2 regions of the Paenibacillus sp. FSL L8-0502 genome follow, and region 2 is predicted to be linked to the other one. Evidence: riboswitches for the same ligand, from Rfam matches in the RefSeq annotation. Region 2 holds a riboswitch; the other holds the start of a gene.
The links. Region 2 has a riboswitch for cyclic di-GMP ahead of NSQ57_RS02055 (collagen binding domain-containing protein). Riboswitches for the same ligand answer to the same signal wherever they lie in the genome.
Positions count from the first base shown of each region.

Region 1: it holds a riboswitch for cyclic di-GMP, as region 2 does, so the genes downstream of both, NSQ57_RS06140 (glycosyl hydrolase) here and NSQ57_RS02055 (collagen binding domain-containing protein) in region 2, are expected to answer to the same signal.

Region 1 covers NZ_CP151958.1:1,374,479-1,386,969, forward strand. The annotation lists gene NSQ57_RS06120 (glycosyltransferase) at 1-651, shown strand, start outside; gene NSQ57_RS06125 (UDP-glucose/GDP-mannose dehydrogenase family protein) at 657-1,985, shown strand; gene NSQ57_RS06130 (hypothetical protein) at 2,228-2,365, shown strand; gene NSQ57_RS06135 (sugar phosphate nucleotidyltransferase) at 2,628-4,004, shown strand; cyclic di-GMP riboswitch class I at 4,160-4,240, shown strand; gene NSQ57_RS06140 (glycosyl hydrolase) at 4,254-5,855, shown strand; gene NSQ57_RS06145 (hypothetical protein) at 5,904-8,201, shown strand; gene NSQ57_RS06150 (hypothetical protein) at 8,511-8,693, shown strand; gene NSQ57_RS06155 (helix-turn-helix transcriptional regulator) at 8,747-9,115, opposite strand; gene NSQ57_RS06160 (Wzz/FepE/Etk N-terminal domain-containing protein) at 9,442-10,191, shown strand; gene NSQ57_RS06165 (CpsD/CapB family tyrosine-protein kinase) at 10,172-10,858, shown strand; gene NSQ57_RS06170 (sugar transferase) at 10,944-11,642, shown strand; gene NSQ57_RS06175 (GDP-L-fucose synthase) at 11,679-12,491, shown strand, end outside.
Region 2 covers NZ_CP151958.1:458,927-471,417, reverse strand. The annotation lists gene NSQ57_RS02105 (DUF5317 domain-containing protein) at 1-51, shown strand, start outside; gene NSQ57_RS02100 (diguanylate cyclase) at 334-2,184, shown strand; gene NSQ57_RS02095 (copper resistance CopC/CopD family protein) at 2,456-4,174, shown strand; gene NSQ57_RS02090 (DUF1775 domain-containing protein) at 4,230-4,976, shown strand; gene NSQ57_RS02085 (stalk domain-containing protein) at 5,216-6,463, shown strand; gene NSQ57_RS02080 (winged helix-turn-helix transcriptional regulator) at 6,563-6,946, opposite strand; gene NSQ57_RS02075 (NAD(P)H-dependent oxidoreductase) at 7,135-7,809, shown strand; gene NSQ57_RS02070 (TIGR02328 family protein) at 7,912-8,292, opposite strand; gene NSQ57_RS02065 (DUF445 domain-containing protein) at 8,326-9,582, opposite strand; gene NSQ57_RS02060 (AraC family transcriptional regulator) at 10,175-11,056, shown strand; cyclic di-GMP riboswitch class I at 11,107-11,187, shown strand; gene NSQ57_RS02055 (collagen binding domain-containing protein) at 11,383-12,491, shown strand, end outside.

The DNA.
Region 1 (12,491 bases), 920 kb from region 2:
AAAACTTCGCGCAACGTAGACCAGTTTGTCGCCAACTCTTCGGTTGTTAAAAGAAGAATTTTGCACTATTACCAAAGGGATTCGGATGTCATTTTCCCACCTATTAATACATCCCGTTTTAAACGCGCTACAAACATCGGTGACTATTACCTGATCGTATCCCGATTGGTGTCCTACAAGCGCATCGATCTCGCGATCGAAGCATTCAAACGTAACGGTCTCAAGCTGCGCATTGTGGGTGAAGGACCAGATCGTAAACGACTCGAAGGTATGGCTGCCCCGAACATTGAGTTCCTCGGCAGGCTTGAGGACGAAGAGGTTAACAAGCTGATGGCAGAATGCCGAGCGCTCGTTTTTCCGGGCGAAGAGGACTTCGGTATTACGCCTTTGGAGGCGAATGCGGCCGGACGGCCTGTTATCGCTTTTCAGGGTGGGGGAGCGCTGGATACGATTGTTCCTCATGTGAACGGCGTATTTTTCCGCAAGCATCAAGTAGAGGATGTGCTAGAGGCCGTCGCAAAGGTCGAGCAGCATGCATGGAATGTGGACGATATCATTACCCATGCCCGCAAATTTGATGAAGATAACTTCAAGGATCAACTAAAAAAGTATGTAGAACAAGCCTATGTGAACTTTCTAAAAGGAGGATGAACGGAATGAAGCTGGCTGTAATTGGTACTGGATACGTTGGGCTCGTCTCGGGTGTATGTTTTGCGCAAAAAGGTAATGAGGTGATTTGTGTCGATCTGGAGCAGTACAAAATCGACATGTTGAACCGGGCAGAATCTCCGATTTATGAACCGGGTATTGAGGAATTGATTGCGCTGAATCTGGAAGCAGGTCGATTGGAGTTTACTTCGGATTTGGCTGATGCGGTACGCCGCTCGGATATCGTCATTTTGGCGGTAGGTACGCCTTCTCTGGCTAACGGCGAGGCGAACTTGTCCTACATTGAACAGGCGGCTGCTGATGTTGGGAAAGCCATGAACGGGTATAAGATTATTATGACCAAGAGTACTGTACCTGTCGGAACGAACGAAAAGATTAAGGACGTATTGGCTCGTCACACGAGTTTGTCTTTCGATATCGTATCTGCGCCGGAGTTTCTGAGAGAAGGCTCAGCTATCAATGATACGCTTCATCCGGATCGCATCATTATTGGTTTGGACAATACTGGATTGCGTGAAACAATGGTCACTCTGCATCAGGTGTTCACGGATAAAATCTATGTGACGGATATCCGTAGTGCTGAAATGATCAAATACGCGTCCAATGCGTTCCTGGCAACTAAAATTTCGTTCATTAACGAAATCGCTAATATTTGCGAAAAGGTTGGCGCCGATGTAACCTGTGTGGCTGATGGTATGGGTATGGACAAACGGATCGGCTCCTCTTTCCTACAAGCAGGGATCGGGTATGGTGGCTCTTGCTTTCCAAAAGACACAAATGCGCTTATCCAAATTGCGGGTAATGTAGACTATGAATTTAAGTTGTTGAAATCGGTGGTCGAGGTGAATACCGACCAGCGATTTATGATCGTATCCAAGCTGCGTGAATCGCTGGGTCAACTGAACGGTGTGTCGATTGGCATTTGGGGCCTCGCCTTCAAGCCAAATACAGATGACATCCGCGAAGCTCCAGCACTGGAAATCGTAGAAACGCTCATTCAGGCAGGCGCAATTGTCAAGCTGTATGATCCCATTGCGATGGATAAATTCAAGGAGCACGTGGATCACCCGAATATTGTGTGGTGCTCATCCCCACAGCAAGCCGCCGAAGGTAGCGACGCTGTGTGCCTGTTGACCGATTGGGAAGAGTTCAAAAAGGTCGATCTCGTACAACTGGCCTCCCTTCTGCGCAAACCGGTTCTAATTGACGGTCGTAACGTATTCGCCGAGGAACAGATTCAAGGCTCCGGGCTGGAATACTATTCCGTGGGTCGTCCGCGGATGAGTGGGTGGAACAGAGATAAAGTGGAAGTTTAAAAAGTGACTGTGGTGGTGGGGGAGGCGCTGCGCGTGCAGATTGTTCTTCCGATTGCTGTTACCCCCGGATTTTCTTGATTGTGTAAAACATTCAAAGGTTAAAATCCGGGGGTAAAGGCAAACGCTGACGCTTCTTCAGAACAATTCTGCCCGCTCCGCTGCTTTCCGCCGTGGAGTCACAGTTTTAAACTCCCACCTTATGGGATGGGAGTAGGAAGGGCGTATCGGAAGGAGCGGCGCGGTTGATGCCGCTCCTTCCGATCAAGGCTGCCATTGTGGTTGCCGAAGGCAATCTGGGCAAGGCGTTACGAAACCTCGATTACTTGAAGCTTGCAAGCACAGCGGGCAAGCGCCGAAAGCGTGAGATTTTTACAGGCTGACCGGACTTAATCATGTCCGGTCGCGCCTTTTGCAATAAACGGTATGATCGGCATGATGCATTTTTGAGTAGCGCAGGGATGGATTTGAATCTGGAGAAGCGGAGCGTTCGCCTTTGACGTGGGATTCTTACATATAAATGTTTTACACAATCCGAAGAATCCCACGGCAACAGCGATCGTAAGATCAAATGCATTCCGTAGCGGGTAGTCAACTCATCATCAGAACGATCACCCAACCAATATAGAGAGGAAGTGGAGAGTTATGAAGCTCGTACTTTTGTCTGGTGGTTCCGGTAAAAGATTATGGCCTTTGTCCAACGATTCCCGTTCCAAACAATTTTTGAAGGTACTGGAGAGCCCGGAGGGGACTTCGGAATCCATGGTACAGCGGGTATGGAGACAATTGGGAGACAACGGATTATCAGAATCCTCGTTTATTGCGACAGGGAGAGCACAGGTCGAAATGATCCAGAGTCAGGTTGGGCCGAATACGCGTATCATTGTTGAGCCAGAACGCAGAGACACCTTTCCTGCGATTGCGCTGACAGCGACTTATTTATATTCCATTGCAGGTGTTTCACCTGATGAAATTGTAGCTATATTGCCTGTAGATCCTTATGTTGAGGATGCTTTCTTCGCCTCCGTAGCCCAACTGGAACATACGCTTCAGGAGAGTGAAGGCAAGCTTGCATTAATCGGGGTTGTCCCTTCCTATCCTTCAGAGAAATATGGTTACATTATTCCGAAAAACGATGCCACCCAAGGTAGCACTGGCTACCGCGAAGTGAGCCATTTTCAAGAGAAACCCGACCGGGAGCAGGCGGAGCGTCTGATTGAACGCAATGCTCTATGGAACTGCGGGGTTTTTGCGTTCAAATTAAGTTATTTGCTGGATATCTTGGCATCCAAGGGATTGCCGCTGAATTATGAAGAAATGCAAAAGCAATACGCATCTCTGGAAAAAATCAGTTTTGACTATGAAGTAGTCGAGAAGGAAAAGGACATTGTAGTTCTTCCGTATGATGGTTTTTGGAAGGATTTAGGTACTTGGAATACGCTCACAGAAGAAATGTCTAATCAACAAGTGGGCAGAGGTGTAGTAACGGAGGATTGCGTCAATACGAGTCTTATTAACGAGTTAGACATTCCTGTGGCGATCATTGGAACGAATGATCTGATTGTAGCGGCTAGCCCGGATGGCATTCTTGTGACCAATAAGGCAGAAAGTCCTCGTATTAAAGAAGTGCTCAAGGCTCATGATCAGCGTCCAATGTATGAAGAACGTCGTTGGGGGCAGTATCGGGTTGTGGATTATGTCAAATATGACGAGGGCAACGAGGTATTGACCAAACGAATCCGCGTACGAAAAGGCAAAAATATCAGCTACCAGCTTCATTTCAAACGGAGTGAAATCTGGACCATTATTAGCGGTGAAGCGGAAATTATTTTGAATGAGAAGCTACACAAAGTAAAGGCTGGTGATGTAGTCCGCATTCCTGAAGGGACGAAGCATAGCATTTTGGCTGTGACAGATGTGGATTTTATTGAGGTGCAGACTGGCTCTGAATTGGTTGAAGAGGATATTGTCCGCTTTTGTATGGATTGGAATGAAATTTCCCGTCACCAATTTATCTCATAATTATTTTCGTAAAAACGAAAAAAAGACAAATTCATGAAAATTCATGGCTCAAACTGTCGAATTTGGGCGAAAACCTGTAAATTCATGAACATGACCTATTAAATTTTGGTAAAATAAAGTCGATACTTAGGGTAAGAAGGAATCCAAACTCCTTCCAACGATAAACGCAGCCCTGTCGAAAGGCAGGTACGCAAAGCTAAAGGGCCTTCCACAAGGATGGCAGCCTGGCTACCGAAAGGAAGAGCGAAAGTGAGATTCAATTTTATTCCTCTGTATCGACTGATACGTCATGTACTCCCCGTTGTTATGCTTTTTTCATTGTTGCCCGTCGGTTTTGGTGATTCTCTGTCTGTGGCGAATGCCGCTTCATTACAACCTGTTAATTCGGACGCTTCTACTCAGGCCCGTGAACTATACAATTATTTACTCAACATCTCAGGGAAAAAAATAGTCACCGGTCAGCATGATTATTTGGAAAGTCCGGATGAATTAAGTAACAAGGTCCAAAAAATCAGTCAGGCATATGTAGGTGTACACGGCTATGAGATGGGAGCTATCTCTGGTCAATCTGACGCTACAGAAGCAGCGCAACGTAAAAATGTCGTCGATAGTGCTATCCGTTGGGACAGATCCGGTGGTATTGTGACGATGACTTTTCATGAAGCGCTACCAGGTAGGCCACTGACTTGGGCCAATGTACAGGCGAAAGTAAGTCAGACAGAGTTCAACAAATACGTGACCCCAGGTACTACGCAGTATAACCTCCTCATTGCCGATCTGGATAAGGCCGCTGTATCGTTAAAGCAGCTTCGTGATGCAGGGGTTCCGGTTTTGTGGAGACCTTACCACGAGATGAATGGCGACTGGTTCTGGTGGGGAAACAAAAATAATTTCAATCAGCTATGGAATATCATGTACGACCGTTTTACCAACACACATCAATTGAACAATCTGCTGTGGGTATGGAGTCCGAATGCGCCCAATTCGTATACTGTCCCGTACACCCCGAAATACCCGGGGGATGACAGAGTGGACATCTTGGCAGTAGATATTTACAACAATGATTTTAAGCAAAGTCATTACGAAGGTCTGCTTGGGCTGGCACGGAATAAGCCGATTGCCATTGGGGAGCACGGTGAGATGCCTAGTTCTGAGGTGTTGCAGGCTCAACCTAAATGGGTATATTCCATGACTTGGGGCAAGATGCTGACTGAGAATAACACAACAAATCAAATTCAGGATTATATGAATGATTCGAGGAGTTTGACGCGGGATGATGTGAAGAATGGATTGGAAACGATTCAACCACCTGGGACAGATATACCGACCTTACCGGACGAGGGACAAAGTGAGCCTATCCCGGCTCCGCCAGTAGTGATCGTTCCCCCAGCTCCGACTCCTCCTTCTGTTCCTGATGTGGTATATGTGAACGGGTTGCGTGGCGAATATTTTAACAATATGAATTTGAATGGAAGTCCTGTTTTGATCCGTACAGATAGCAAGCTGGACTACAACTGGCGTGCCAATGCCGCTGACCCTAAGGTGAATGCCGATCAGTTCTCGGTTCGCTGGACGGGTAAAATCAAACCGCAATATAGCGAGACCTATACGTTCACCACGATATCCGATGATGGTATCCGTGTATGGGTAGACGGCAAGTTGGTGATTGACAGCTGGTTCAAACAAAGCTGGACAGAGCGTAAAGGCAGTATGACTTTGGAAGCAGGCAAAATGGTAGATTTAAAAGTAGAATACTATGATGAAAAAGGCGACGCGATGGCACGTCTAATGTGGGAAAGTCAGCATGAAGCGAAAGCGGTGATTCCCGGAAACGCTTTGTTTCTTCCTTGATTAATACTCTTTCCCGGTCCAAAAATTTGAGGAGAGAGGGTCGATCATATGATAAAAAAATGGTTATCCCATAGGTATACAGTAGTTTTATCTGGACTACTAGCGATCGTAGCTATAGCGATGATCGCTTGGTTTATATACACGCCTTCAAGAAGCGCAGAATTGCAGACGGATAAAGTAGCAGCTGCCAGTCCAGTATGGAAGCTGGGGCAGAGGGATGACTCTTCAGCGGAATTCAAAGGTGTGGTCGGCAGGGATAATATCGACATTTCTACAGCAGCTGCCTCTACCGAATCATCTGCTAAAGGAGCAATGTCAGCGTTGTCGGTAGCAGAAGAGAGTACAACAGTTCCGGTATTGCTCAGCAGTGGAGATATTCCTCCCGGTTTGAATGCGTCCACGAACCCTGAACTGACACTCCAGTATAAGCTGAATCAGATTCCTCCCAATGGTATGATATTCCGTGTTCGGATTTTAGATGCGGGCAAAGCAGTCCCACAAATGGCTGTATTTTCAAATCAACAGCTGTCCGGTATTATTCAGATTGCCGGAGTATCCGGTACTGGGAGTGCTTATAATTTCAAAAACAACTACGAGCTGTATATACCCAAAGAGCAATTGCAAAGCGGTGTTAACGTACTCAAGCTAAAGACAGCGCGCTGCCTATACTGCTCCTCTGCAGAAGATAAAAATGTGTGGTGGACTTGGGATGACTTGAGCTTGGAGACGTTAGCTTCACCTGCGACCGAACCGGTACACGGTAAATATATACTGACCGGAACAAATGTGAACAATAAAGAATTTTATTATGATCAGGGTGCAGTTAAGCATTTACCATACGTTCTCAAATGGCTGGGAATTGCTTATAGTGGCAATGTCATGAGGGTCACCTGTGCCAGCAATGTGGGCAAGGCATGTACAGACGTGGATGATTACTATCAAACGTTAAAGCAGTATAATATGCAATCGTCTGCTTTGTATTTATATACAGGTGATATCAAGCTGCAAAAAGATGGTTCTCTGCCAGAAACGGCCAAGCAAAAGTTGCGCGATTATGTAAAAAAATACGGTTCTTATCTTCAATATTATGAAGTAGATAACGAACCTGGATTATTTAATCGCTCCAAGGCGGTAAATCTGGCTGTAGCTAAGTGGTTGAATACGGAAGGGAAGCAATTGGCACCGCATCTCAAAACGGTAGCGCCGGGTTGGGCCTACTGGCCGACGTACTCTACCAAGGCGTGCAAAAATCAAACCGGAGGTACGAAAAAATGCGGTGATCCGGATGGATGGGAGCGAGACCCGGCGCAGCGTAAACAGCTGGAGGAAGTCACTGACCTGACCAACGGACACGCCTACGGTGAATCGTATAATGAAGAGGGCGGGGGCAGCTTCATTCAAAATTTGAAAACCTTCGGCGGTTCGAGCGACGGACTGGCGAAGAAGATGCTGAACACGGAGTTCGGTACCAATGATACGCATCGAGATAATCCAGATTATGGGGCTAGTCAGCCACAAGCAGCCGCATTCGACCGGATTATGCGTTCACAAATTGGGTTTGCCGATATGTTTATCCAGCACGCTGCTTTTTATAAAGATTATACGCTGTTTAAAACAGGCTTCGATCTGCAAAGTCATAACCCGGCCAACACAGAAATTTATCCGTTCGGGCAGGGACAGGACACTCGTGTTAAGATCATGAGACGCTTGAGTCTAGCCTATGCCACCCATGGAAAACCTCTGACTTATACAGTGCTGAATCCAGAGGATACCAAGGATAAAATGGTGTATGTGCGTGCGGTGGATACGTCCAAGCTTAAACCGCTGGCAGGTAGCGGCGCTACTTCAAACAAATTGCTGGTGAATCTAGTGAATTTCGAATCCACCACGCAGACCGTTCGTGTACGGGTGACAATGCCGAATGCCGGTTTGTACACGGGTGAACGTTTTGGAGCGGGTTCCACTTACAGTCAGGCACAGCGTTCCATATCAGGGCTCAAGGCTTCTCCTGCCCTTGATTTTGAAGAAAAGCTGGGTCCTGGCGAAGCGGTACAATATATTTTGGAATTAAAAAGTACAGATCAGACCGCAGCTTCAGCTCCAACAGGGGTGAAGGCTGCCTCTGTTCAGGATGGGGCGGTAGAGATTAATTGGCTTCAGGCAGAAGGCGTATCTTCCTATGATGTGCTGCGTGCTGACGGAACCGACGGGGCCTATCAGGTGATTGCCTCGCAAGTAGCGGGAAGCACGTATACAGACCGCACGGTAAAAGCCGGAGGCCACTATGTCTACAAAGTCCGAGCGACCGGAGGTACTCAGGTTTCCCAGGCAGCCGAGGCCGCTTAATCAGATCGGAATGCATATAGGACCTTAGAGTTCGAATACCTAACATCATTTCGAAATAAAACAAAAAAGAACCTATCAGGAGAAAATAGGACCTGACAGGTTCTTTTTTGTTGGAAAATCGTTCTGATTTGCCAATACTTTACGTATAATGAAGAAAAAAATAAGAAAATCCTTTTTTATTCTCGTCATAAGACGACAACATTGCAGGTGTGTATTCATATATAATAGTTTTGTTCGTGACTATACATACAAGGTTTGTGGGAAATTTCTTTCCGGTGACCAAGAATAATAAAGTGAGGTTAGTGCTGAATGAACAAGGAGACAGAATTAGGGGGGAACAACCCTCTTTTTCAAAACAACGTACAGAAAGCAGACAAAGCTGCCATCCACTTGGACATCCGGGACATTTTGCTCCAATGTGGGTTCACGATGCCAGAATGGCTAGAAAGCGACGCGGATGGAACCACATACCGGAAGGACAAGCGCGTGTAAATTCCAACGGCTGGTCTTACTTGAGCGAGACGTGAAGCAGTCGGCCGCTTTCTTTATTCCATCATTCGTTCCATTCGGACAAATGCAATAAAACGTTTGGCTTCTTCCTCAGACAAGGTGCGTCCATCAATGGTCAGGTTGAAACGTTGCAGAATATCCTCATCGGACAGTTCAAGCTGGTCCACAAATTCCCTCACATCTGAATCCAATATTGCCGCCGGATGGCTCGTACGTCCCACCAAGTAGTCAATCGTTACCCCGAAAATATCAGCGAGCTTGGTCAGGATCTCGAAATCTGGCTTGCGCCTATTTTTTTCATAGTGAGAAAGAGCTGCCCGCGTAATTCCGAGGGATTGTGCTAGTTCCTCTTGTTTTAATCCCTTATGTTCTCGTAATTCAGCGATGCGGGTGCCATAATTCATCCGTTTTTCCTCCTGAAGGCAAGGTTAAGAAAGGTAAAAAAGCAAGTTTACGCTTGACAAGATACGTTTTGTATCATAAATTAGTTATGTAAGTTACATAACGTATCTTTATTTAATAGTTTTCACTGATGTCTTCGTTTATATACCCTAAGAGGCCACCGATGATGAGCATTTTGTGCTTATTCGCTGGCTAGACCTTCTATGCGCTATTATACAACATTTTACTATAGATTAGAGGGTCATGCACCGTTCTTTTCCCCGTTATGCAGAGGATCAGTACAAGCGTTATTGCATCGAAAACAAGTCAATCAGGGAGGACTGGTCTTGTGCAGTTGAAAGAGTACATCCGTTTGATCCGTAAAAGAATGTGGTTGATTGGTAGCATCGTACTGCTAGTATGTACTGTAGTGGGCATAAAAAATATGTATTTTACCCCGCAGATTTATGAAGCTACCGCAAAGCTCATTATCAACCAGACGCCACGACCGGATCGTGCAGGTGTCGTCGATTACAGTGTAGTTCAAACGAATATAGCCTTAACGAACTCCTATAAGCAAATTATGATCTCCTCGGCGATTATGGATCAGGTGGTCGCCAGCTTCCCCGATCTTAAGGTCACTCCGTCAGCATTGGCGCAAAAATTAAGAGTGAACACCGCAGGTGATTCACAGGTCATGGATGTAACAATCCGCGATTTATCGTATACGAAGGCTGTGAAAACCGTCAATGCGGTAGCCAAAGTATTCAAACGGCAAATCCCCTCTATCATGAAAATGGACAATGTCACCATCCTAAGCGAAGCCAGTCTGAATGATCCAGCAGTTCCCGTGAACAGTAATGCCACTATACAGATATTTATTGCTTTTGCCACCTCTTTATTGTTGGGAATAGGCTTGGCGTTTCTGCTGGAGGTACTGGATGATACATTTAAGAATGAAGAGGATATTGAAATAGAACTCGGTCTGCCTACCCTAGCCCTGATTACGAAAATGAAAAAAGAAGATAAACGCTCTGACAGCTCCACTACAACTCCTAAACAGGTAGGTGAAGGGCAATATGCCGCGATTAATCAATAATCAGCTCGTTACATCCCTACATGCTCAGTCTTCCGTTTCGGAGGAGTACCGCATGCTTCGCACTAACATCCAGTTTTCTTCTATAGACGAGCCGATTGAGGTTATGATGGTGGCGTCCGCTCAGGCGGGTGAAGGCAGAACGGTCACAATTAGCAATTTGGCTGTAACCTATGCGCAAGAGGGGAAAAAGGTGCTGATTATGGATATGGATCTGCGCCGTTCCTCCTTGCACCATATGTTTGGTTTGCGTAATCATACAGGGCTGACACGGGTGCTTGCCAATCAACAGGCATGGCAGGATGTGGTTCAAGAAACCGGGATTGACCATCTGCATGCAATTACAGCCGGACCGAACCCGCCCAATCCGTCCGAGATGCTCAGTTCCCGCAGAATGAATGCTCTGCTGGTTGAGCTGAAAGAACATTATGACGTGATCCTAATGGATACACCGCCGTTGCTGTCCTTTCCGGATGGCTTCATTATAAGCGCCATGTGTGACGGAGTCATTCTGGTGGTGCAGGCAGGGAAGGTCAAAAAGGATGTCGTCAAGAAAGCAAAAGCGAATTTGGAAAGAGTAAAGGCGCGCATTCTGGGCGTAGTACTTAATAATGTGAAGCGTTCGAATACCCGTGTCGAGCGGGGGATGGAGGAACGCAATCTGACATGAATAAAAAGGAGGAAAATGGGAGTATATAAAATTCTTTTAACAGTGTATAAATAATACTTATTAATAAGGAGCGAGGTGATGAGACGTGTCTTCTTCCCGCTCGAATGAGGTCGAAGTGCGGGGTGCGTCAGTGGATGTTTATTCGGTCGCTCATGGGCTTGAACGGCGGCAAGGATGGAACGTATACCCGTTCGTGAAGCGAAGCATGGACATTATATTGTCTTTCATTGGAATCATCGTGCTATGCCCGGTATTTCTGCTTGTCATTTTGCTGATTAAGCTGGAGGACCCCAAAGGAAGTGCAATATTTTATCAAGTACGTATTGGAAAAAATGAGCGGCCGTTTCGCATGATCAAATTTCGTTCCATGGTGTCTGATGCCGAAGCCAGATTATCTGCACTGCTGGTGGAAAATGAAATTGAGGGTGCGATGTTCAAAATGCGGGACGATCCCCGAATTACCCGTGTGGGTCGCTTTCTTCGCAGAACGAGCATCGACGAGTTGCCACAACTGTTCAATGTACTGCGTGGGCAGATGAGTCTGGTAGGACCCAGACCCCCATTGCCAAGAGAGGTCCATGATTACACAGTGAGGGATAAGCTGCGTCTGACGGTTACACCGGGCTGCACTGGTTTATGGCAGATCAGCGGCCGTAATCATCTAAGCTTTAACCAGATGGTAGAACTGGATTTGGAGTACATATCCAGACGCAGTTTCCGCACAGATATGATTATTATGCTGAAAACATTTCGTGTGCTGCTAGGCTCCAAGGATGCGTATTAAAGTCTTTCATTTTCACGAAGAAGGTAGGGGATAAGTATGGATCTTCATTCCAACATATATGTAGCAGGGCATCACGGACTGGTGGGTTCCGCTATTGTCCGAGCGCTTCAGGAAGCGGGTTACCGTCATATTATTACTCGCACAAGCCGTGAGCTGGATCTACGTAATAAAGAGGCAGTAGATCATTTTTTTGAAACAGAGCCTGTGGATTATGTATTTTTGGCAGCGGCCAAGGTTGGTGGGATTTTGGCGAATAACGAATATCCGGCTGATTTTATCCGTGACAATCTGCTTATACAAACAAATGTGATTGATGCGGCATACCGGGCAAATGTAAGTAAGCTATTATTCCTAGGTTCTACCTGTATCTATCCTAAATTTGCTCCGCAGCCGTTACGGGAAGAATATCTGCTCACGGGTGAACTGGAGCCTACTAATGAGGCCTATGCGATTGCTAAAATTGCCGGGATTAAAATGTGTCAGTCTTACAACCGTCAGTATGGAACCCGGTTTATTTCTGTGATGCCGACGAATTTATACGGTCCGGGCGACAATTTTGATCTCCAGACTTCTCATGTGTTGCCTGCGCTCATCCGCAAGTTTCATGAAGCCAAGCTGAATCAATCTCCGACTGTAGAAGTATGGGGTTCTGGTACGCCGCGGCGAGAATTTCTTCATTCTGATGATTTGGCTGAAGCCTGTCTATTCCTAATGAACAATTATGAGGGAAATGAAATTGTAAATATCGGCGTAGGTGAGGATATCTCCATTCGTGAGCTGGCTGAGCGAGTGAAGAATGTAGTCGGCTATGAGGGGGAAATTACCTTTAACACCTCCGCTCCTGATGGA
Region 2 (12,491 bases):
GTGAAAAGGACCACGGATAAGCAGCAAGAAACCAATCCCCGCCACGCCTAGTGCGTACCTTATTCCAAGGAAGGGAGGGAACCCTATGAAAAACTTGAAATACTCCCGTGTGATTATCAATGCTATTATTGTAGCTTCTGTCATAATTGCTTTGACTTCCGGTTACAAAATCGGGGGCTAGTCACCGATAAGAAAAAAAGGAAGCACAGGCTCAACAAAACAGGCTGGATTCCGGCCTGTTTTTTCATGTGAAATTTTCGATTATAAAATTGTAAATTATCCCATTCACCCCTGGTAGCTTTGACATCAAGATACGACAAGGCAGGAGAAGAAATGATGAGTATAATAAAAAAGCTGCAAGAACGGGTTACCGCGACGGGAATATATGTGTTTTTCATATGTTTGGCAGGCTTGATCGTCCTCCTGTATACGAATCAGTGGTCCTTTTTGCACTATACGACAACAGAGTGGGTCACGATCTATTCCCTATTGGGAGCAGTTCTAATTCTGGAGCATTTTACATTTCAGCTACCCCCAGCCAGTAACAAGCAGTCCATGGATTCCTCCGTGTATCTGGCTTGTATTTTTGTGCACGGCACCGAAATTGCTATTCTAATTTTACTGTTAAACGTAATCATTGCTATGTTCCGGCACACAGAACTGTCCTGGTGGAAGCATACCGTCAATTTTTCTATTTACGCCCTTTCCATTTTCCTGTCTTCAACAGTATTTGAACTAAGCGGCGGAACGCAGGGAGCTTTAAACCAAGAGCATTTCGCTTCCTACCTGCTGGCGTTAATTTGCTACTTTGCGGTGAACACAATCACACTGGGCATCTACTTTTATATCGCATACAAAGGGTCCTTCAATGAGCTTAAACAGGCTTTTTTGGCTGAATCCCTGCTCGTATACTTATGTACACTCATTCTGTCTTTGGTATTGACTACACTGATTTATAACAATGGCATTCTAGGACTTTTGCTGTTCCTTGGGCTAAGCATGCTCCTATCTCACGCATTCAAGCAAATGTTCACGCTGTATCGGGAAATCGAAGAAAAAGCAAACATGGATCGCAGAACAGGGCTATACAATCACAGCTACTTTGAAAATACACTTGAAGCTGAATTAAATATATCGAGATCCGAGAATACTCCCCTCAGTCTGGCGCTGATTGATATAGATGATTTCAAAAAATACAATGATCATTTCGGTCATCTTAAAGGCGATCAGCTACTGGGATTTCTCGGTGAGTTTCTTAAGAAGGAAACCTCCGACACCCCCATCACCGTATCCCGCTACGGTGGAGAAGAATTCACCCTGCTTATGCCTGATCATACCGCTGAACAAGCTTATGAAATAGTCAATGCTATTCGAAAAAGATTAAATGATTCTCGTTATGAGGGTGTCGAAATTTTTCCACATGGCTGTCTGTCCTTCTCCGCAGGTATTGCCCAAAGCCGCATTGACATCTACGACAAATCACAATTGGTCGATCTGGCGGATAAAGCCCTGTACTACGCCAAGAAACAGGGCAAAAACATCGTTCATACGCATGGAAGCTTAAATGAAGTGGAGCGTGAGGTGGATCTGGGGCAGGATATTCGTGATCTTGAGCAGCAGCTTAATTTGTTCTTATACAAGGATATTAATACCTTCAAGCATTCCAAACGGGTGTTCAGATATGCAGCAGACATGAGCGATGTGCTTCAACTCGGACCGGAGGATAAGCGGCGTTTCATACTAGGAGCTCTCATTCATGACATTGGTAAACTGGAGATTCCCTGGAATATCCTCAATAAAAAAGAGAAGCTGTCCGGTGAGGAATGGCAGATGGTGCAAGCGCATGTCATGTGGGGCAAGCGTATTGTAGAAGCCAACGAACGATTCGTAGATTTGATTCCTTTTGTGGAGCTGCATCATGAACGTTATGACGGAGGAGGCTATCCGTTTGGCTTTAAGGGCGAGCAAATTCCACTTTTATGTCGGATGCTGACGATCATCGACTCTTTTGATGCGATGACAACCGAGCGTCCCTATCAACCCACCAAAACGTTCGAGGAGGCCATTGAAGAATTACGCGCTTGCTCGGGTAGCCAATTCGATCCCAAACTAACGGCTATTTTTATCCATTATATTCAACACAAGCAACCTGCTTTCACGGATCTCATGGAAACAGGGCTCTAATTCCTTCATAGGCTCTTCCTCTTTCCCCTAGCATGGTTGAAATCGTCCTGAATTCAACCACACTAGGGGTTTTCATATGATTGGCATTTTGTATAATGCTTATTATTTCAAATTTCATATAAATGTCATAATTCGCTCCATCTATTCGCGCTATATGCACTATGATTAAGATAGGAATGGATTTGTACGTCAGGCAAAATCCTCCTGTATAAAATGTTATAAATGGGGATATCCTCGCTTCAAGTAATCGAGAGAAGGTGACTTCACAAGCATGTTATATCTGTCCAGACCAGCCCGTGTGGCTTGTCTTTTATTGCTGTGTCTCCCCCTTCTGGTCCTGTTTCCTCACTCTTCGTGGGCTCATGCATTTGTCATTGAATCCAGTCCGACCGAAAATCAGGTTTTGGACAAGTCGCCTTCTCAGGTGACCATTACCTTCAATGAAGATTTGCAATCTGCCTTCATGTCGATCAAAGTGACCGACGAAACAGGCAAGCGGGTCGACACAGGAAAAGCACAGCTTGACCCGAATCACAAAGCCACCATGGAAATCCAATTGATCCCAGGGATGAAAAATGGAATTTACTCTGTTAGTTGGAGAGCTTTATCCGCAGACGGACATCCAGTTAATGGAGTTATTCCATTTCAAGTAGGCAGCGGTTCCAATGCGCCTACCCATCAAGCTACCGCACCTGAAGGCTCAGGGACATCACGAATCGACTTAATCGCTGTCCGTTGGTTTCTTTACATAGGACTATCGCTGCTTTTTGGAGCGATTTGTTTCCGGCTGTTCATCTTACCGAGCATAAGCCAAGACAAGAATCAAAGTGAACAGCATAAGCAAAATCAGCGGCCCTTTGAAACATCGCCCCGCTGGAATAAACTGCTATGGAGCGGCTACGGCATAACGTCTGCCGCCATTCTGATCAGCCTGCCACTTCAGGCTTCATGGGATGCCGGGGTTTCCATCAGGGAGGGCTTCTCACTCCCGATTCTGGGAGAAGCTCTCCAGTTTACTGGAGCCGGACAAATTTGGTTTATCCAGATGATTCTCGTGCTACTCCTAAGCGTAACGCTGATTTACGCGCTGGATTACAGCATTTCGAGTCGCCAGCGCCGTCTTTGGGGCTACAGCTCGGCTCTCCTAACGCTATGCCTCATGCTGTCCAAGGCCTTTGTCGGTCACCCGGCAGCGGCTACCCATCCAGCTCCAGCCATTGCGGCGGACTTCGTCCATCTCGCGGCAGCAGCCTTTTGGATCGGCTCACTTGCCGTCATGGTCGTGTGCCTGCCGGTTGCCGGAGCAGAGTTGCCCGTATCCGAGCGGGCAACTCTACGACAAGCCGCCTTGCGCCGCTTCGCCGGCTGGGGCATTGCTATGGTGGCGGCGTTACTCGCCACCGGTATATATGGAGCCGTGCTGTACATTCCGGCTCCCTCCATGCTGCTGAACACGTCCTATGGACTCGTTCTGCTCGGCAAAGCAGCGCTGCTGCTAGTCATGCTGGCCTTCGCGGCCAGCCAGTTCCGCAGCGCACGGCAAGCGGCGCCCAGCAAGCAAGCCGCCCGGGGATTGCGTGCCGAGTTGTCCGTCGGCCTGCTCGTGATGCTGTTGACTGCGGTGCTCACTCACCTGTCACCCGGTCAGGCACCTGCTGTACCGTTTGAGGAGACTCGCACTACGGGTGGATATAACGTTACCCTGGCAGTCAGTCCCAATGCTGTGGGCAGCAATGAATTTAAGGTATCCGTTCAGGACAGCAAGGGTGCTGCCGTTTCAGGAATCCAGCAGGTTACATTAACGCTCACTCCAGCAGACCCTGACCAAGATCAACAGGAATTTGTTCTACCTGTGAAGCAGCAACAGCCATTCCGCAGTCAGGAATTGATGACCTCCGAAGGAACATGGGCGGTAAAGGTACATGCTCTGACGGCTTCACTCGATGCGGTTGATGCTGAATTCACCCTGCATGTAGGCGGTAAAAAATAATTATTTTATACTTCAGGATTTTGTGAAATCCTCACTTAAAAGGAGCGAATTGAATATGAATACAACAATTCAAACAGCAAAATCCAGATTTTCCAGGTTTGCGACCTCTGTGGGTCTAATCGCAGCGGGTGCCTTACTTTTTGCAGGTATGGCCAGTGCACATGTGACAGTCAAGCCTTCTGTTTCACAACCTAATGCGTGGGAAACGTACACATTGAAAGTACCCGTGGAAAAAAACATTCCAACCACCAAAGTCGCCTTGAAAATTCCGAATAAGGTCGTTTTCAAACAATACGAGCCTGTACCGGATTGGAAGGTAGCCACCGAAAAAGACAGCTCTGGCAAAGTAATCACCGTGACCTGGACGACTGAAAAAGACGGCATTCAAGCAGGTCAGTATCAGCGTTTCGGCTTTGTAGCGCAAAATGCAGACCAGAATACCGCAGCAGCCTGGGACGCCTTCCAGTATTACAGTGACGGAAGTATCGTGGAATGGACAGGCGACGAAGGAAGTAGCAATCCTCATTCCATTACCGAAATCACGGCGGATGCCACGTCCGCAACTCCTGCCCCTGCCGCAGACAGCGGACACGATTCGGCGGGTACGGCAGCAGGCCACGCCAGCACAGATACGGCTAATGATAGCAACCCCGCACCTGCTTCGAACAATGCTGTAGAAGCTGCACCTGCCGCTTCTGCTCCAGCCAGCTCTGCTGCACAAACGACAGCACTCGTTCTCTCGATCATTGCAGTCGTTCTTGGTGCCACAGCTGTCGGCATTGCACTCAAGCGCCGCAAGTAATCTGGGTTACGTATAAAGTTAAGAGCGTTTTAAAAAGAAAAAGCTGATACCTATTTAAAAGGTGTCAGCTTTTTTTGTATGAAAGAAAACGATTAATAGTCAGCTTTAATACATACTCAGATTCATCTCATCCTATTATTTCACATTCACCTTTCTATCATTTTTTTGGTAAAATAGGTAGAACCCTCACGATTCTAACATGATAGCATTGCAATCTATTGAGCATAGGAGATCATAGGATGAAAATCGTAAATAAAGCTCTGTTATCTAGTGCTATTTTTCTGAGTACCACAGTGGGCATCTATAGCCCCTTGGCACAAGCTGAAGCCGGCAAGATCAGCATTATGCTGGACGGATATGCATTACCGTTCCCTGTACAACCTGCCATGATGAACGGCACGACCATGGTTCCCTTTCGTGCGATTTCTGAGGCTCTTGGCATTACAGTGAAATGGGATCAAGCCAGCCAAAGCATCACTGCTACCAAGGCGCAAGGCTCTTCTACCAAGCAGGTGGTTCTAAAGATGGGTAGCCGCAATGCCACAGTGGACGGACAAGCGGTTCAACTAACAGCCGCTCCGCAAACCGTGCACGGCAGCACCATGATTCCGCTGGGCTTTTTCGGGCAGCAGTTTGGAGCCACGGTGAACTGGAACCAAGGAACGCGGACGGTCTCCATTACATCGCCACGTGAAGCCATGTATACAGTAGGCTTCTATGCGCTGTCTTCCTTTGACCAAAAATCCAAAATACCGGATTTTAACGTCGTTGCCTTCGGCTGGAGTCGAATTGATACGAACGGACAATTTACCACAAACGGCAAAGAATACAAATGGCCTCAAGCCGCTGGAACTGTAACGCCAGAGTCCATTGTGCAGGAGGCAGACAGCCAGGGGACTTCCCCTTACCTGATGGTCTATTCCGGAGATGGCAATCACGAGCTGACCAAAGTTTTGGAAAATGCGCAGCTTCAAGAACAAACCATTTCCCAAATTGTCAGCACCGCCACCGACAAACAATTTAAAGGCATTACGCTAGACCTGGAAGGATTGGGCTGGAGCGGCGACAAAGCCAAAGCTCGTTCAGACTACAACACCTTTATTAAAAAGCTATCGACCAAAGCGCATCAGGCCGGGCTCAAGCTCACCGTCGTTCTGCATCCGCTGAACAGCTCTTACTCTGGCTATGACTACAAAACGCTGGGCAATCTGGCGGACGATCTGATCATCATGGCTTATGATTACGGACAAAAGGCTACACCTGAGCCTTTGGAAAAAGTGGATGAAGCCATCCAACTGGCCTTGAAGGAAACCTCGCGGGACAAGCTCATTTTGGGGATTTCGATGGGTAGCGAAAAAGACAGCACCGTTAACGCCAAGATCGGTTTAGCCAAACGTTATGACCTCAAAGGAATCGCTATCTGGCGCTTGGGCATCATTGGAGAAACGGCCTGGTCACAGATGAACGAAGCCATCGAGTTTAAATAAGTGTACATTTTATCCAAGTAAAACCGACCTTATTTCGCCCGCCAGATGATTTCTTATGAGTCTTCTATGAAATCATCTGGCGGGCTTTCTTCATTCCCTTTAACAAAAGTGCTTGCCTGATTTGGAAGTTGTCGTCACAGGCTCGCAACCCTGTTCTCCATAGAAGATCCCCCAGTCTCTCATAAAATCCAGCAATGGCCTTAACGTATCTCCTAACGGGGTAAGCGAGTATTCCACACGCGGTGGGTTCTCGTTATAAATTTCACGGTGCACAATGCCATCTCTCTCTAATTCACGCAACTGCAAGGTTAGCATCCGCTGTGTAATATTAGGCAAGGTCCGTCGAATTTCGTTATAGCGCCGCGGTCCTGTGGTCAAATGATACAAGATGACTCCCTTCCATTTGCCGCCTATAACCCCGACGGTTTTCGCTACCGGACATCCAAAATTAACGCTAACTGCATGTTCCATCTCCTGTGCCATGTATACCCTTCTTTCTGTAGAATGTGTAAACCAATAGCCTCAGACGTATGACAAGAAACAAATATGTGCGTACTTGTTCCCTGCAAAAACTTTCTATATGATAACTATATATTCGATATCAGCTCTCATTATAGTAGCAGAAAACCCATAGAGCACCAACTAAACCCATACCCAAAGGAGTACATTTTATGTCTAATACATCAGCTAAAAAACAGGAAATTCTGGACGCCTTTCTGTTCAGGCACGCCACGAAAGAATTTGATCCCAATCGCATCATACCGGAAGAGGATTTTCAGTTCATTCTCGAAACCGGGCGACTTTCTCCAAGCTCCGTCGGTTTTGAACCATGGCAGTTTGTAGTTGTACAAAATCAGGCATTAAGAGAGAAGCTGGCTGCGGTTTCCAGCGGTGGCCAAAAGCAGATTCCTGCGGCTAGCCACGTCATCCTGATTTTGGCGCGCAAGGATGTTCGTTATGATTCTCCTTACGTGGAGTATATGTATAAAGAGGTTAAAGGTATGTCTGAGGAGGAATTTGCCTCACTGACAGGCCGCTATAAGATTTTCCAGGGTGAAAGTCAACACCTGCTGGAAAACGAACGTACGCTATTTGACTGGGCTTCCAAGCAAACCTATATTGCCTTAGGCAATATGATGACCGCGGCGGCTCAGATCGGTATTGACTCCTGTCCGATTGAGGGTTTTAACTACGATCAGGTGCATGCCATTTTGGAGGAAGAAGGACTGCTGGAGAACGGGCTGCTCGATATTTCAGTCATTGCTGCCTTCGGTTATCGCGCTCATGAACCCAAACGTGAAAAATCCAGACAACCCCTGGAAAAGGTCACACGCTGGATTCTGTAATCTAATATCCCGATTCTCTCCCAAACGATGAACATTGAAGCATCAAAAAAGCGGGCTTGCGGCACTTCATCTGAATGATGAACCTACCACAGCCCGTCTTTTTTAGGTCACTTCAATTTCTATTAAAATCCCCTTGGAAGCCAGGTTATCCAGGCACTCCTTCATATACTCATCGTCATGCTCCACATATGCACCCGCGCCTGCCAGTTCCTCACCCAGCTCTGCCTCCCAAGGCTCACACTGCTTACCGCGATACAAAGGCTGTTCCCATAGTGGGTCAACATTGTACCCTCTGCTTTTCATTTCGTCCATAATGAGCCTATGATAGCGCACCAGCAGCATGGGGTGATAATCGAACACATAATTCACCGTGGCGTGTGGCTTGCCCCACCCATTCCCGCGCAGGGCACAGCACTCACGATGTTGCCCCAGCAGTTGCGGACGGGGTAACTTGTCGATTAAATGTTCATGCCAAAGCCTCATGCTTCCACAACCCTATCTGTAGCTTTTTCTGATCTATTGGATTAGCATACGGATACCTGTCAGCACAATGCCGATCAGGAAGCCTGTAACTGCGCCATTAATACGTATCCACTGCAAATCCTGTCCCAGTTTGTCCTCCATCAGTGCAATCAGGGATTTGTTATCCATTTTGTCTACATTTTCGCGCACCAAGTTACCAATCCGACTATGGTTGGCTTCCACCAGTCCAGTAATACCTTCCACAATTCGCACATTAATCTTGTCCAGCAGCTCGGTATTCCCTCTTAAATCAGTCAACATTCGATCCAATAGCGGTAAAATATAGGTCTGCACATAGCTTCCGTCTTCCATGTAGTCCAATAAGCGTATACGCAGTTCCTCCATTTTTCCCAGCACCGACGCATCACCTTCCCAGGCTTCAACAAGGCTATCCTTCCAGCCGTTCAACCCTTCCTGAACCGTATCTTTCGTCGCCAATCGGGTCACCTGTGTTCTTAGACCATCCAGCACGGCCTGACGGCGCGGGTGCTCTTCCCGTTGCAGTTCTGCTACCTGATCCAGCAAAAAATGACGAATCATTTCACCCATACGCTCTTCGTTCAGATAGCCGAGGAATGCGTTCAAGGCAAACTGCATCAGTCCGCTCACCTGCAAACCGCTGACAGCCTGCATACCTAAGGTACCCAGCGTATAGCCCGTTTCGGGTCGCAAAAGCCAGGACTCGGCTTGTTCCAGCGTGTAATCCAGCGCGCGGCGATCATAACCCTTCTCGCTGGTCTGACGAGCAAGCGCCTCCAGCAGCGGTCCGGCGTCAAAGTCAGTCATCTGCCGCTTGAGCTCTGCCACGATGACCGGAGCCAATTCCGCGAGCGGGAGCGACTGGACGAGCCGCTTGGCAAGAACATCTATGGATGCCGCCGCCTCCGGCGTGCGCAAACCTTTTTCCACACCACCCAGCACCAAATCGGCCAAACGAATATCTGCAATTTTAGACGCGATGCTGTCTTTGTTTAGCAAGTTATTTTCCACCGTACTCACCAAGGCATTTGTGAGCTTGTCCCTATTTTTAGGAAGCAGCGCGGTATGTGGTATCGGAATGCCTAGCGGATGACGAAACAAAGCAGTGACAGCGAACCAGTCCGCCAGTCCCCCTACAAGTCCTGCCTCAAAAGCTCCGGCTAACAAACGAGCCCAGCCATATTGCTGGAAGGGCAATGTGGCTGCAAAGCCTGCCCCTAGAATAACAAGCGACCAAGCCGCTGCGGTTTTCGTATTTTTGGGTTTTCCCATCCTGTAATCCTCCAAACTGACTGTCGAGTAAGTAAAGCACTATACCTGTATTACCCATCATATCATTGCCCGTGTCATTTCCAAAGTTGAAAGCACTCTTGATGAAACGCGTAAGGTCACTTTTTGCGTAATTTTTTATGCATATATCTCTCTTTTTTACATTCATGTTCGTGAACTAAATCACAACACTAGGCCCAAAATCTCATTTTTAATAATAAGCCTTACGAACCATTTTATCAGAACCAAGTCCTAAATTTCTTAAACCGAAAGGAGAAGTGAAGGGAAAAGTTGAATGGGCATGTAAGATATCTTTTTCAGCACTAATTCTATCTTTGACCCCAGAAAGGATTTGAATCCATGATGACCTCAGAATTCTTTCAACAATATTCGACCTTTTATACGGACGATCAGGTTAGATGTCCATAAGAGCGAGGCTTCTATAAAACTTACAAACATATTTTGATATATAGACATATTTCATGTGATAAAATAAACTTTTATATAGTAAATCATGTTTAATCAGCCATTATATATTGGTTAAATCAAACCAAGATAAGCTAGATAAAATTGCTTCTTTGTAAAGGAATTGAATATGACAACAGACCAAAAAAACAACGAGGGCCTCTGGAACGGCGAACCTGTCGTAATTGTGCGCACTCCCTCCGCTTTTGCCAAGCAATCCCTTTTATATATTCAGGAATTAGGCTACTTCCAAAAAACTTCTGCTTTTACGGTGGAAAGAAAAGAACTCGCCTCTTTTTTGCTTGTTTTTACGTTGTCTGGTAAGGGAGAATTACTATACCGGGACAAGAAATATATTTTAAAGCCTCATGATTTGTTTTTTATTAATTGTGAGGAGTATGTGCAATATAGCACCTCCGGTCATGAAGCCTGGGAGTTTATCAGCTTATACCTGTACGGCAACCTGATCGGAAACTTTTACGAACAATTTGCCAAGCATAATAAACCGGTAATATCCATGCATAATCCGTATATTATATTGGACAAACTGCATGCTCTGATTTGTGGGCAGTCTGACAGAAGTCTTTCCGCTGAACTGCTAACGTCCAGGCTCATTGGTGAAATACTGATGTGCATCTTGCAGCATCCCTATGATCACCAGCATGTGAATGCTGAAACCCTCAGCGAAGTACGTCGGGTACAGCAATATTTGGATCAGTCCTACTGTGAGCGAATAACACTGGACTCGCTGGCAGATATGTTTGAATTAAACAAGTTTAATCTGGCTAAAAATTTCAAAAAGCAGATCGGTTTCTCTCCGATTGATTATCTCATTAATGTCCGTATCACGGCCGCTCAAAGCTGGCTTAAAACCAGTGACATGTCCATTGTGGATATCGCAAGGTACGTAGGTATTCCCAATACGAGCCATTTTATTAACCTGTTCAAGGAGCATGTAGGAGAAACACCTCATTCCTTCCGCAAAAAGTGGGGGAACCGTTCCAAGCTGTAAATGAGAGGTTACATGAAACCAGTTTGATAGATGATAGACGCACAAGCTATTCAAGTTAATGGCAAAGCTGTCGAAAGGCAGTGACGCAAAACTATAGGGCCTTCCTATCCGGATGGCAGCCAGCTACCAGATGAACGAGCTTTTTATTATGCCCTTTTTTACATAGATCCACCACAATTTGCTATGCCTATCTCGAAAAAAGCCCTGATCGCTATGATCAGGGCTTTTTTTTCTATTGGGATAGTCATGTCAGCCTAGCATGCTGAATATACTAATTTCGAACGAAGCATTGCCATATTACGATGAATAGGAGAATCACTTGGAGCATGAGAACAAAAATAAATGTAATGATCATTGCCTTATTGCTCATTGTCCAAAGCTTTTTCAACGCAACACTGGCTTACGCAGATGCTCCAGCCCCAGAACTGCCGCAGAGTGCTGTATCCGATCCTACACATACCGTTACGGATGCTGTATACGGTGTCCCAAACCTTGAACCTCCCAGGGAGATTCCTTCAAACACGCCCCCCTTCGTTCAAGGAGCAGTCAGTTCAAAATCTCAACATGATGCAACTCCGCAGAGCATACTAACGAAGTTGAGCCTGACCGACGAATCAGGGCATGTCATTGATGCAGTATATAGTCCCGACAGCCAATTCGACATCGGATCAGCCATCCAACTAGGCTATGAATGGGAGCTTCCTGACAATACCTATAAGTCAGGAGACACTTTCACCTTTCACTTACCAGAACAGTTTGTCATCTACACTGATATCTCATCTCCGTTAGTCACTACCGACGGAACCGTGGGATACTTCACAGTAGATCGTCAGGGCAAGGTGATCATGACCTTTAACCCATATGTAGAGACTCATTCCAATGTCAGCGGCAAACTGCAAATCAAAACCGAGTTTACAAAAGAAATAGTGAAAGGTAGTACAGAGGTCATCATTGCGATTCCGATCAAAGGCGGGGTGCAAACGGTCATCGTGAATGTAAAGCCCCAGTCAGGGCCGACCCTAAGCAAACAAGGGAAACTAGCTGGCACAAATCAGATCGACTGGACCATTGATGTGAACAAACAGCTAAACACCGTAAAGCATGCCTTCATCACCGATCCAATTCCTTTAGGACTGGAACTCAGAAGAGACTCTATCCGGCTCTATCATCTCCAAGTCAATATCGACGGATCGACCGTTGTTCGAGACCTAGTAAATGCGAGTGAATATGCCATTGAAGCAGATCAAGCCGGGACAGGGTTTGTGATTCGTTTTCAAGACGATAGCATGAACACGGCCTACCAGATTCAATATTCCACGCGCATTACTGGCGACGAAACTCGTTTTTCCAACACAGCAACGCTTTCAGGAGATGCGATAGAGAACGTTGCTGCTACCGGTACTGTTCAGGTAGAACGTGGTGAGTTTTTGTCCAA